One region of the Shewanella sp. ECSMB14101 genome, then DNA from elsewhere that is predicted to be linked to it. Evidence: predicted binding sites of a transcription regulator. Region 1 holds the regulator's gene; each other region holds the start of a gene.
The links. The regulator LexA, encoded in region 1, represses DNA repair genes until DNA is damaged. The targets are predictions, from matches to a motif close to TACTGTATNNNNATACAGTA.

Region 1 (3,145 bases):
GTCAATTGCGAAGGCAACTACAAAGAAGAGCCACACAGTATGTCTCGGCTCTATGCAAACTCTTCAGTTCCCAAAAAAGCAACGATGACTTCAAAGTGCGTCGGTGGTGAATCTTTTGTTTTGCTGGTGGTAACCACGCTTGCACTTACGGCTGAATATATCAGACGAATTTCAGCTCTTAGGGCGATCTGGTACAGATTTATTCGCCGCTCAAGCCGACAACCAAATTGTTCGACATAACAAATAATCGTTGATATCTACTACTAACTTAATGGCTGTTTAAATATTGATCAAGATCACTTTTATTTTATTTTGCTAAATAAAACAGATACAAAAACGCCCCTTTCGGGGCGTTAGTATGGAAAGAATTGGCAAGGATGATCAGTGAAGAGAGGTAAACTGATTGGTGGCCTTGGTACCAAGATCCTCTTGGCTAAAAGGGTTGGCAGGTAAGTGACTGTTCGCATCTTCGATAACCACCCCTAAGGCGCGGGTGTTTTTCGCGACGATCTGCAAGCGGCGATTGTCCCGTGCATCCAATGATTGTGTCCAGCTGATCACGGCACTGGATGTACCACTTGTGAGAGCCTTTTCCATAGCCCAAAGCGCTTCAACTTCATCTTTAGTGTGGACCAGCAAGATGCGATCCATCCGCACGCCGCCGTCGGCCAACATCTGCTTATAGCCAATATTGGGTGGGCTGATCAGAACGACCCATTGCCCTTGCTGGCTGAGTCTCGCCAGTTCAGGTGTAAGGCTCTGTAACTCTTGCTTGCCCTGAGTCGAACTGGAAACCGTTGAAATAGTGTTCTTGCTGCCGCTTTTAAGCGAACTGTCGAGATCGATCCAAAGCCCCGGATGACGAGGTGCCATACCCATGAGATTATTCATTGCCAGTCTCCATTACGAATCACGCCGACGGCTAAACCTTCTATGCTCAGGCTCTGAGTCGTCAGATCAACAACGATAGGTGAGTATTCTTCATTTTCTGCATGTAGATAAACTGTGCTGCCACGCTTCTCGAAGCGCTTGACCGTCACATCATCCTCTACGCGAGCAACGACTATCTGTCCGTTTCTTGCTTGTTCGACCTTATGTACCGCTAGCAGGTCGCCCTCAAGGATGCCGATATCTTTCATACTGTCGCCTCTTACACGCAACAGAAAGTCGGCACTTGGGCGAAACATGCTCGGGTCAACCTGGTAGTGCTGTTCAACATGTTCCTGTGCCAGAATCGGCTCACCGGCTGCTACCTGTCCAATCAGAGGTAAACCGAGATCTTCAGGCTCTTCCTCTTGAGTCAGCTTAATGCCGCGAGAGGTGCCCGGCATGATCTCGATGCAACCTTTTTTGGCCAGTGCCTTAAGGTGCTCTTCGGCGGCATTCGCGCTCTTAAAGCCTAATCGGCGCGCAATTTCGGCACGGGTTGGTGGCATGCCCGTGTCTGCAATATTGCGTTTTATTAGCTCTAAAATCTCGGCTTGTCTTGGTGTTAAGGGTCTCATGATTAATCCTGTCTTTCCATACAGTACCTGTCAGTATATACAGTATTTTATACAGTGCAAGTATTAACCAGTTTTTCTATCAATCAGCTCAAATGGTTAGCGAGTTAACCCCACGAATATTTAGCCGGTAATCGTTTTCTCAAGGGAGATCAACAGCTGATGATAATCATCGATGGCGGGAAAATCGGTAAAGGTTTTGTGTGGCTTTTGGCTGTCGGGATTCTTGATGCCGAGTTGATAGCCAACTCCTGCGGCTTTGGCAGCCTGCAAGATGGGTTCGCTATCGTCGATAAACAGGCAACGGCTTGGATCTAGGGAGAAGCGCTCAAATAGGCTAAGCCAAAACTGGGGATGCTCTTTGGGGTAACCAGTGTGGTGGCTTGAGAGCATATGATCTAACCCGGAAGCCAGCTCGGTATGTTTGAGCTTTAATGACAAGCTTTGTGGGTGTGCGTTGGTGACTAAGATACGCTGCTTGTTGTGCCTGGCAAGTGCCGAGAGAAAGGGCATGCTGTCTTGGCGCAGTTGGATTCTGTCTACCAGAGTGTGGTGCAGGGCAAGAATATCTAGGCCAAGCTCTTGCTGCCAATATTCCAGACAATACCATTCTAAGGTGCCAAATACCTTGGCATAGGCGGTTTCGACCAGTTGCTGCGCCTCAGTTAAGGGGATCTGTTTCTCTTGGCACAAGGATTGAGGAACCAGGCTGAGCCAGAAGTGATTATCGAAATGCAGATCCAGCAGGGTGCCGTCCATATCGAGCAGCACAGTATCTATCTTATTCCAGGGAAACATAAAGGTGTGAAAAAAATTCCTTGGTGAGAGTTGTGGATTAGGCACATCATAGTAAGATTGAGTGGTTAAGCAAACGCCATTTTTATCAGGAAGTTTCATGCCGGACAAAAAGCCGCAGATCCTACATGCCGAAGTTGTTGCACAAAGCCGTCTATTTCAGATTGAGCAGGTGCATTTAAAATTTTCGAATCAGGTTGAGCGCCAGTATGAGCGCATGAAAGGCAATGCCCGTGGCGCCGTCATGGTGGTGCCAGTGCATGGTAAAGACCTCCTTTTAGGGCGCGAGTACGCGGCGGGAACCCATAGCTATGAGCTTGGCTTCCCTAAGGGCTTGGTTGATCCAGGTGAGAGTCACGCCGAGGCGGCCAATCGAGAGCTGCAAGAAGAGATAGGCTTTGGCGCCCATAAGTTGACCCATCTGATGGAGCTAAGTCTGGCGCCAGGCTATTTTGCCAGCAAGATGCAGATCTTCGTAGCCGAAGATCTGTATGAGAGTCGACTGCAAGGTGATGAGCCAGAACCGATAGAAGTGGTGCGTTGGCCCTTGAGTCAGTGGTCTGAGCTGTTATTAGAAGACGACTTTTCCGAGTCTAGAAGCGTTAGCGCCTTGTTTTTGGCGCAGAAACATCTAAAACTAAAGTAGTTAATCTAAACGATAAATAGGCATTGCCAGATGTAGGCTGTTGGAGTTGTGATGAAGCCAGAAGAGTATATTGAGCAGGCGATAAGTATTGCCATCGAGGCGGGAGAGGCGATTAAGACTATCTACCTCGAGGGGAGCTTCGAGCGAGAAGTAAAGTCTGACAATACCCCTGTGACCTCTGCCGATATCGCGGCTCATAAGA
Region 2 (3,145 bases), on a different contig from region 1:
CACAGTTGTGGCGACCAGAAGCTGAATGGTGCCCGTCTTAAAGGCGTCCATGACAGCCTGTTTCTCAGCGGGTTTCATGCGGCCATGCACTAGACCAATGGCAAGTTCTGGCAATATTTGCTTTAGTTCTTCGGCGGTATCTTCTGCCGCCTGACATTCGAGTACCTCGGATTCTTCGATCAGGGTGCAGACCCAATAGGCCTGACGCCCGCCCTCTAGTGCGGCCTGGCGCACGCGATCGATCACCTCACTGCGGCGGTTGTCTGAGATGGCGACCGTGGTGACTGGTGTCCGCCCTGGTGGTAGCTCGTCGATGATAGAGGTGTCCAGATCCGCATAGGCCGTCATCGCCAGAGTGCGCGGTATAGGGGTGGCGGTCATGATCAGCTGATGGGGATGAAAGCCCTGGCTAATTCCTTTCTCTCTCAGCCCTAGACGTTGATGTACCCCGAATCTGTGCTGTTCGTCGATGATGATCAGTGCCAGGCGGTTGAACTCGACCTGTTGCTGAAAGATGGCATGGGTACCGATGACGATATGGGCCTCGCCGCTCTTGATCTGTTCCAGCGATTGGGTACGCGCCTTGCCCTTGAGTTTGCCAGCCAGCCAACCAACCGTTAACCCTAGAGGCCCAAACCAGGCAGCAAAGTTATTGGCATGCTGCTCGGCGAGCAGTTCGGTTGGCGCCATCATGGCCACCTGATAGCCACTCTCAATGGCTTGCAGCGCTGCAAGAGCCGCCACCAGTGTCTTGCCCGAGCCCACATCGCCTTGCACTAAGCGCATCATGGGATGGTGTTGGGCTAGATCGGCTGTGATCTCTGTGACGACTCGCTGCTGAGCACCCGTGGGTTTGAAGGGCAGCGAGGCCAAAAAAGGATTGAGCAGTTGCCCGGTAGGATGCATCGCCTGGGCCGAATCTTGATTGCTACGTTGCCTGAGCTGCAACATGCTGAGGTTGTGGGCCAGCAGCTCCTCTTGAATAAGGCGCTGCTGCGCCGGATGGGTACCTTGCTCTAACGCAAAGGGACTGACATCGCTCGGGGGTCTGTGCAGTAGCTGCAGCGCATCGACTAACGAAAGCTGATTGGGTTGTAACTGGGGTGGCAGCAACTCCTTTAGCGCGCCATGGGCCAACAGGGCAAGCGCCTGGTCGGTTAATTTGATCCAGCTGGCTTGTTTAAGTCCTTCGGTGGTCGGATAGATAGGGGTTAAGGTTTCACTCAGACTCGGTTCGCTGCCGTCATGGAGTAGCTTGTATTCCGGATGAATGATCTCTCGATGAAGTTTGCCTCGGCGCACTTCACCATAGGCGCGAATGCGCGCACCCTCTTCGAGGCCGTTGCGCATGGCGGCCGAAAAATTAAAGAAGCGTAGCGTTAGGGTACCCGAGTCATCCCGCACCGTGCAGGTGAGCATACGCTTGCGGCCTTGGACTATCTGGGTCGATTGGATCACGGCTTCTATGGTGCCGTAGCTACCGGGATAGAGGGCGGCGATAGGATAGATCTGGGTACGGTCTTCATAACGTAGCGGTAGGTGAAACAGCAGATCCTGAACCGTTTTGATGCCGAGCTTCTCCAGCCGCTGCGCCATCTTAGCAGCAACGCCTGTTAACTCTGTCACCGCCATGAGATCGAGTCTATCCACGCTTTATACCCATTTGATTTAACGTTCTATTTAAACAGTATCTGAGTCGATCACTGTAAATATATACATATACTATCAGAGTTCTGTATGAACGCAATCTTGCGCCAAGCTTGCGGGGGGAAAAGCATGCTGGCCTAAATGCAAGTGGCCTTACAGCCAGCCTTTTTGCAGGCACAGATGTCACCGATAAGGGGTGACAAATGTCATCTCTTATCGGTGAGTCGCAATGCCGTCTTATACAGATTGGGCGGAGAGGATCAGGTAGCTCAAGTAGATAAGATAGCAGAGCAGCAGCAATGCCCCTTCGCGCCGACCGATGCGCAGGCCGCTCCAGGCCAGGGGCAGAAGCAGCAGTGCCAGTGTTACCATCACCAGCAGATCCATCGCAGGTACGCTAGCGTTTATGGGCTGGATGAGTGCAGTGATGCCTAAGATGCCAAGCAGGTTAAACAGATTTGAGCCGACCAGGTTGCCGATGGCGATATCACTCTCACCACGTCTGGCTGCCACAACTGAGGTGATAAGTTCTGGCATGCTGGTGCCTATGGCCACAATGGTGAGACCGATAAGCAGTTCACTCATTCCCAGCTGTGTAGCCAGCGCAACGGCGCCGTCGACAAATAGGGCGCCGCCACCGACCAGCATGCCGATCCCCAGGGCGACTAAGAGCATTGACAGTAAGGGCGGAAGGGGACGGCTTGTTTCTTCGACCTTGGTTGCCTGCTGTTTATCAAACAGATAACTCATGGCCAGAAAGGCGACAAGCATAGAAGCCAGGAGGGCACCATCGAGACGACTCAGTCCACCATCGCTTAGCAGTCCACAAAATAGCAGAGTCGAAAACAGCATTAGGGGAATATCCCGCTTCACCATCTGCGACTGTACCCCTACCGGACGCACCAATGCCGTGAGTCCGAGGATGAGACCTATATTGGCGATATTCGATCCCACCACATTGCCCAGGGCGATATCTGCATTGCCAGCGATGGCCGATTTAAGGCTGACGGCCAACTCTGGGGTACTGGTACCAAAGGCGACTATGGTCAGGCCTATGACTAGCGGCGTGACACCGAGTCTGAGGGCGAGGGCACTGGCACCACGAACTAAAGATTCGGCGCCGAGAATGAGGATGAGCAGACCAGCAATAAGGGCTAGCGGGGTAAACATGATTAACTCTCAAATATGGGGGGAGGCAAGCATAGTGATTGTTGAAATTTAGGCAACAAGAATTTAGGGGGACGCTATTAAATTTTGTTTATCTCATCCTATACCGGGCAATAAAAAACACGCCTGATGGCGTGTTTTTATGTCAGACGAGTGTAAGTTTGCGATTACAGCTCATCTTCCCAGCGCACAATAGCGCCGCGCTGTCCATCGACCTTGGCGCTGTATCTCTGCTCCAGCACATGGCGTTTGATCTTCAAGGTAGGTGTTAGCACATCGTTGTCTACATCCCAAGCCTCGGTGACCACTATGATAGCATCGACGGTTTCGT
Region 3 (3,145 bases), on a different contig from region 1:
GGGCGTCAGTGCCCAAGCCGAGAATCCTACAAATATGCTGGCAATGGATGCTGCCAGAGTGAGTTTTCGCATCAACAAGTTACTCCTTTATACGATGAACAGTTATAGCAGGATATGTTCTACAGGTACTTTTACCGTCAATCCCGAATCTAACTGCACTTGAACATCTTCTTTCTTGATGTCCAGAATAACGCCTGCGACAGGCGATTTACCTAATTTGACACTCACGCGTTGATTTGGTTTCAACTCGGTGAGTACGGCAGGGCTTAAATTTTGCGCCTCAACTTGCGGCTTAGTCACCTTAGGAGCAGGCTTGCTGCGCTTAGGTAATGGCTTTTTAAAGGCCTTCTTTTCTGCCTTAGGGCCTGGCTTGTCAGTCTTCTCCGCAGCGGCTTTCGCTGCACGCTTAGCCTTGGCCTTCTCCTGACTTTCTTTCAGTGTAGCCTGAGCATGATCAATATGCTCTTGCTCCAGCTCGCCACACTCATTGCCGTCAAGATCGACACGCTGCGCCCCAGCTTTAACGCCTTTAAGATAACGCCAGCTACTGGTGTAACGGCGTAAGGCGATTCTTAATTGCGTTTTACTGACTTTAGAATCATCAGCTAACCTTTCAGCCAAGTCTTGAAACAATCCTATTTTTAGAGGCTTAGTTTCACCTTCAGCGATAAAGCATAAAGGAAATGTTTCATATAAATACGCAAGAATTGCGTTGGTGTCGGTCAACTTTTCTGTTGATTCCATCATTACTTCCACAGTTTAAAAGGGACTATCACCTTGTCACGTTATGGCGTGGGTCGGCGTGTCGTTCATATTGGTTAGACATCGGGTCGTTAATTAAGGCATTTCAGCCCTCGACCGCACAATCCAACATACCTTATCAATTACATTAAACAAACGCCAAGTATTCATTTCAACTAATGAAATGTAAAAGCGTGTGATTTTGCATTCATCAAGCGGCCTATTATAAAGGTGCGCGAGATGAAAGCGACCATCAATTGTGCAAAATTGGTTGTAGTTTAAGCAAATAAAGCCTTTTCTAGGCTTTTTACGCAGGACTCCAGCCCCAATTGATCTTTCTCATCGAAACGGGAGAAGGATGGACTATCAATATCTAACACCCCAATGACCTCTCCATCACGGCGCAGCGGAATCACAATTTCTGAATTACTTGCCGAATCACAAGCAATGTGCCCTTCGAAACTATGCACATCAGCAACGCGTTGGGTACTATCTGTTTGAGCAGCAGTGCCACACACCCCCTTCCCCATAGGAATGCGCGTACAGGCTACTTTGCCTTGAAAAGGCCCCAGGATCAGTTGCTCACCTTGAAGCAGATAAAACCCCACCCAATTGATATCCTCAAGGTGCTCATTAAGCAGCGCAGAGAAGTTCGCTAACGCCGCGATAAGGTTATCTTCCCCGGCGAATAAGGCGTCAACTTGACGGGAGAGTGTCGAATAACAAGGTGCAGTCATACTATTTTCCTAACTATATTAAGTTTTTGCTTCAGCTTTTTTCGCCGGTTTCTTCGCGGGTGCGGTCTTAGTCGTCGCGCCACCTTTTAACAGGCCCATCAACTGATCTTTATTTTCTGCCATGTAGAAACATAGCTGCTCGATTGCATTTTCGTCTAAGCCTAAATCAACTTGCTCGATAAAAGGAAGAAGATTATCTGCAATATCGAGCATCTTATCGTAGGCATCGGCCTCCTTCTTAGATGTGAATGTCATCTTCTCCACCCCTTCTCTGACTACGACAAATTTCGTTATAACTGCCATATCACCCTCACACTGTTTTTATATACAGTTGTAGAATCTCATAAATACAACTTCTTATGCAAGTATCAAACTTTATCTGATAGAATCTGCTGCACTATTGGCTCCAGTTTAAGGGGTATCCTTAATAAGGATTTCAATAGATTGGCTATAGTAATATCTTATAGGCAGTAGATTACTGGTCTATATCAAGAAATTGCTCGTTAATAGATGACCATAGCAAACAGGAAACGCCCGAATATAAGTATGAAAACAGAGGTGTTAGACAAGAGTATTGTGCTTTGCCGCGCTTGCGATCTCGTCGTAAGAAAGCGCGCTTTGCCTACGGGCGTAAGGGCTCTGTGCCCCCGCTGTCATACCAATCTATATGACACTCCCTACTGTTCCATCAACGGCATGCTAGCCCTTTGTATTACGGCCTTGATCCTCTATTTTCCCGCCAATTTTTTCCCTGTGCTCGAGATGCATTTTCTCGGTAGTATTCGTACCACCACCATCACTGGCGGGGCCATGTCGGTCGCGTCGCAAGGCTATTGGGTCGTGGGCATAGCAGTATTAGTCGCGGCGGTCATTGCACCAGGACTGCTAATATTATCCATACTGAGTCAGATACTTATCATCAAGTATCGATTGAAAACCCCCTTCTTTCGTGCCATCTATAAGAAGTTGCTCAAACAACACAGTCTTCTGGCACAGCTTTCTATGTTAGAGATTTACATGATCAGTATCTTCATATCGGTTTTTCAGCTTTCAGATTACACGGATCTCTACTTCGGCATAGGTACCTTTAGCTTTACCATGCTGTTTATCATGGTGATTTTCATGCAGCGCGAATATGACATAGAACATATGTGGAGTGTACTGGATGAGTAAGCAAGTACAGTCAGCACAGGGCGAAGCACTGGGGTTAACTAACTGCCCAACCTGCAAATATTTATGTCATGTAGAACAGGGCACCTGTCCACGCTGTGGCCAACCCGTGCAAAGTCGGGATCGCACCAGCGTGCAAAAAAGTTGGGCCTTATTGATCACCGCTGCCATCTTATTATTTCCGGCCAACCTCTACCCCATCACGATTATGACCAGTCAGGGGCAGGTACGACAGGACACCATTTTGAGCGGGATCAGCCATTTGGTGCATCTGGATCTCTTACCGATTGCCATTATTCTTTTTACCGCCAGTATCTTAGTCCCTATGCTAAAAATCTTTGGCCTGGCGCTATATTTGACCGCCATCAGTTACCGCTTGCCTATCTCGAAAAAGACACTGATGACCGGCTTTCATATCATCGAATGGATAGGCCGCTGGTCTATGTTAGATCTATTTGTGATCTCCATTACCGCAGCGCTGATCAATATGGGACAGA
Region 4 (3,145 bases), on a different contig from region 1:
CCCCAGCTGTGCCAGCAAGGGATTCTGAGCTAAGGCAAACTGACATTTGAGACCATAAGCGACTGCGGTGCTATGATATTGCCTTAACAGCTGATTTAAGCTGCCAAAGACTTTCACCATGGAGCCCACCTCAAGCAGCAAAGTATCTGTCACCTGAGGCTGAGCATCTCGCTTGCTCCCATCGAAGGGACACACCATGGGCACCACTCTGGCGCTATAAGCATAACTCCATTGACACAGCCAATCGCAGGCGCTCTGACTGAGGCTATTATCATAGGTCAATAGCTGCAGTGATGGGCAGAGGGTCTGCGCCGTGGCGATGCTCTGGCCCACCTCTACCCCTTGGCTGGCCGCGGCCTGAGAACTGAGCAAGATCTGCCTCGATTGACGCTCATAAAGAGCCAATGCCGCGCCAGGCTCTATCCCCTGATGGTAGCTTTGATATTGAAGTAGCCAATGGGGAAAATATACCGCCAGCCACAACATCTAAGCGCTCCAGGGCCCTTGCACAACCTGGCCTCCCGCCAGAGACGAAGTCGAATCTCCCTTCAGACTCTGCGCCAGCAGCTCAGGTAGCAAAGACAAGCTAAAATTAGGCGCAGGCCAACCACCACGGCGCTTAAGAATATCCACCTGAGTAGCAAAAGCAGAGGGCTTCCCCACCAGCTCTGGCTGCAGGGCTAGCCGTAGCGGCACAGGATGTGGCTGCGCCTTGAGCTTACTCGGTAGATAACAGATACACAGGCTCTCTCCCTTCTCACAGGCAAGTTGCAAACGTCTGGCCTGACTCGTACTGAGCTGATCGAGCCAACATAACACCAAGGGAGATACGCCACTGGTTAATATCTGTTCGAGCGCCCACAGCTGCTCTTTAAGCACCTGGGTATCCACCCACAACAGACGGCTGACATCTATACCCTGCATAAGCAGCTGCTGAGGGTAAGGCACATGTGGCGGCGCCACCAGACTCACCAGACTTGCAGCACCGCCTTGCGGCGAACGGCTGGGAATTAATCGGCGCATAAGGGGGAGCACAAGGCTTAGCTCGCCTATGCCCTCGCAGCTATAGAAGATCTCGCACAGTCCATGGGCCGGCCAGCCCCCATGCCCCAGATAGCGATTAAGCTCGGGATAACCGCTATCTTGACCCAACGGTCCGGGATAATAGACATCACCGCGCCAGAGATCGGCACGTTCGAGCAAACGTTCAAGTTGAGGATCTGCCAAGGCCATAATACACCCACTCTTAGTCGGCTTACCTACAGGTTCAGCTAAGCCAAAAACAATAATACTGTATATAAATACAGTATATTTATAATTGGCCAGATCGCAAGGGAGAAACACTAAGATCTGTCACACTGACGGCTCATTTTTTAGGCGCCAGCGGTGGACAGGCACAAAAAAACCACCCTAAGGTGGTTTTATCGGCGGAGCCTTGGGTTAACGGTACTTCTTAACCTTCTTCAACGCGATCTGCTGCTTGAGCGGCGACAGATGTTCGATGAAGACTTTACCGTCGAGATGATCCATCTCATGTTGCAATACGATAGCCAGGAAGTCATCGCTCTCTATCTCAAACGCCTCTCCCTGACGATCAAGCGCCTTAACCTTAACCTGCTCGAAACGGCTCACCTTGGCGCGATAGCCCGGAATTGACAGGCAAGCTTCCTCACCCACTATCTCGCCTGAGCGCTCAACAAACTCTGGATTGATCAGCACTAAGGGTTGATCGCGATCTTCAGAGAGGTCGATAACCAAAATGGCATGCTCACTGCCCACCTGGGTAGCTGCCAGCCCAATACCGTCATCCGTGTGATACATGGTTTCGATCAGATCATCGATAAAACCTTGCACGGCGGTGACATCTTCTACAGGCTTTGCCTTACGTTTCAGGCGCTCATCGGGAATGGTCAATATATCGAGTACAGGCATAGTGTGCGGTTCTGGCTCTTAAAAATGGCTAAAAAGTGGCGCCATTATGACCTAAATCACATTAAAGGCAACTGCAAACCCATGGTTTTCATCCCTGCAAAGCCAAACCGTGGCCCCGATTGACTTGTAATTCATCAGCGTAGCCGATAGCATGAAATCACAAACTGTATACAATATACGAGAATAAGAATGTCAAACCTGAAACGTACCCCTTTGCCAAGTACCTTTTATGTGGCCAACACCATGGAGATCTTCGAGCGACTCGCCTGGTATGGCTTCTTTACGCTCTCCTCTCTCTATATGACCTCTCCTGCTCACCAGGGAGGCTTAGGCTTTAGTGAGCAAGAGCGCGGCCTGCTGCAGGGGATGATCCCCTTCTTTCTCTACCTCTTTCCTGTACTTACTGGTGCCCTGGCCGATCGCTATGGCTACCGCAAGATGTTTCTACTGGCCTATGCCATCATGTGTCCCAGCTACTTCTTACTAGGTCAGGTGAGCAGTTTCAGCGGCTTCTTTATCGCCTTCATGGGCGTCGCCATCGGCGCCGCCTGCTTTAAGCCCGTGGTGACAGGCACAGTGGCACGCACCACAGACCACACCAATCGAGGCTTGGGTTTTGGCATCTTTTATATGATGGTCAATGTCGGAGGTTTCCTCGGCCCCTTTATTGCCGGCTATGTGCGCGCAATTAGCTGGGACTGGGTCTTCATCATGTCGGCCATTTGGATTGGTATTAACTTTATTCCGGCGCTATTTTTCTACAAGGAGCCGACCAATCCCCACCAGCAACGCGGTAAGTCACTTTCTCAGGTACTGATGGACATTCAACAGGTACTGGGCAATGCCCGTTTCGCCCTGCTGTTTTTCGGCACCTTAGTGATCTTGATGTCCTACGGCGCCAAATGGATCGACGGTGAGCAATGCCTGTTTATCTACATCGTCTGGTTTAGCCTGCACTTTATTTGGAATACACTGGCCAAGGCCGACAGTAAGGCTCCCTGGTATAGACAAAAAATTGCCTTGGGGAATAAACCCTTTGTGATCTATCTGCTTATTCTGTCAGGTTTCTGGATGGTCTATCAGCAGATCTTTATCACTCTGCCTATCTATATTCGTGACTTTGTTGATACCTCAGATCTGGTCTCAATGCTCGCCGCTTGGCCGTCTCTGCTCGACTTCTTCGCCCCGGTAGATCTCAGCCTGCTGAGCGACG

Region 2: a site for LexA is predicted at 1,702-1,721, ahead of recG (ATP-dependent DNA helicase RecG). Genes of this name have one in related genera too.
Region 3: a site for LexA is predicted at 1,792-1,811, ahead of NY07_RS05400 (YebG family protein). Genes of this name have one in related genera too.
Region 4: a site for LexA is predicted at 1,290-1,309, ahead of imuA (translesion DNA synthesis-associated protein ImuA). Genes of this name have one in related genera too.

What each region holds. Positions count from the first base shown of each region.
Region 1 covers NZ_JSFF01000008.1:10,839-13,983, reverse strand. Annotated here, with positions in the region: gene NY07_RS08085 (cell division inhibitor SulA) at 382-891, opposite strand; gene lexA (transcriptional repressor LexA) at 888-1,505, opposite strand; gene yrfG (GMP/IMP nucleotidase) at 1,626-2,300, opposite strand; gene nudE (ADP compounds hydrolase NudE) at 2,398-2,943, shown strand; gene cysQ (3'(2'),5'-bisphosphate nucleotidase CysQ) at 2,995-3,145, shown strand, end outside.
Region 2 covers NZ_JSFF01000012.1:59,748-62,892, forward strand. Annotated here, with positions in the region: gene recG (ATP-dependent DNA helicase RecG) at 1-1,650, opposite strand, end outside; gene NY07_RS10605 (calcium/sodium antiporter) at 1,885-2,817, opposite strand; gene NY07_RS10610 (AMP-binding protein) at 2,982-3,145, opposite strand, start outside.
Region 3 covers NZ_JSFF01000004.1:109,293-112,437, reverse strand. Annotated here, with positions in the region: gene prc (carboxy terminal-processing peptidase) at 1-72, opposite strand, end outside; gene proQ (RNA chaperone ProQ) at 103-744, opposite strand; gene NY07_RS05405 (GAF domain-containing protein) at 1,020-1,478, opposite strand; gene NY07_RS05400 (YebG family protein) at 1,497-1,781, opposite strand; gene NY07_RS05395 (paraquat-inducible protein A) at 2,025-2,651, shown strand; gene NY07_RS05390 (paraquat-inducible protein A) at 2,644-3,145, shown strand, end outside.
Region 4 covers NZ_JSFF01000003.1:103,076-106,220, reverse strand. Annotated here, with positions in the region: gene NY07_RS04100 (Y-family DNA polymerase) at 1-486, opposite strand, end outside; gene imuA (translesion DNA synthesis-associated protein ImuA) at 487-1,233, opposite strand; gene def (peptide deformylase) at 1,441-1,932, opposite strand; gene NY07_RS04085 (MFS transporter) at 2,122-3,145, shown strand, end outside.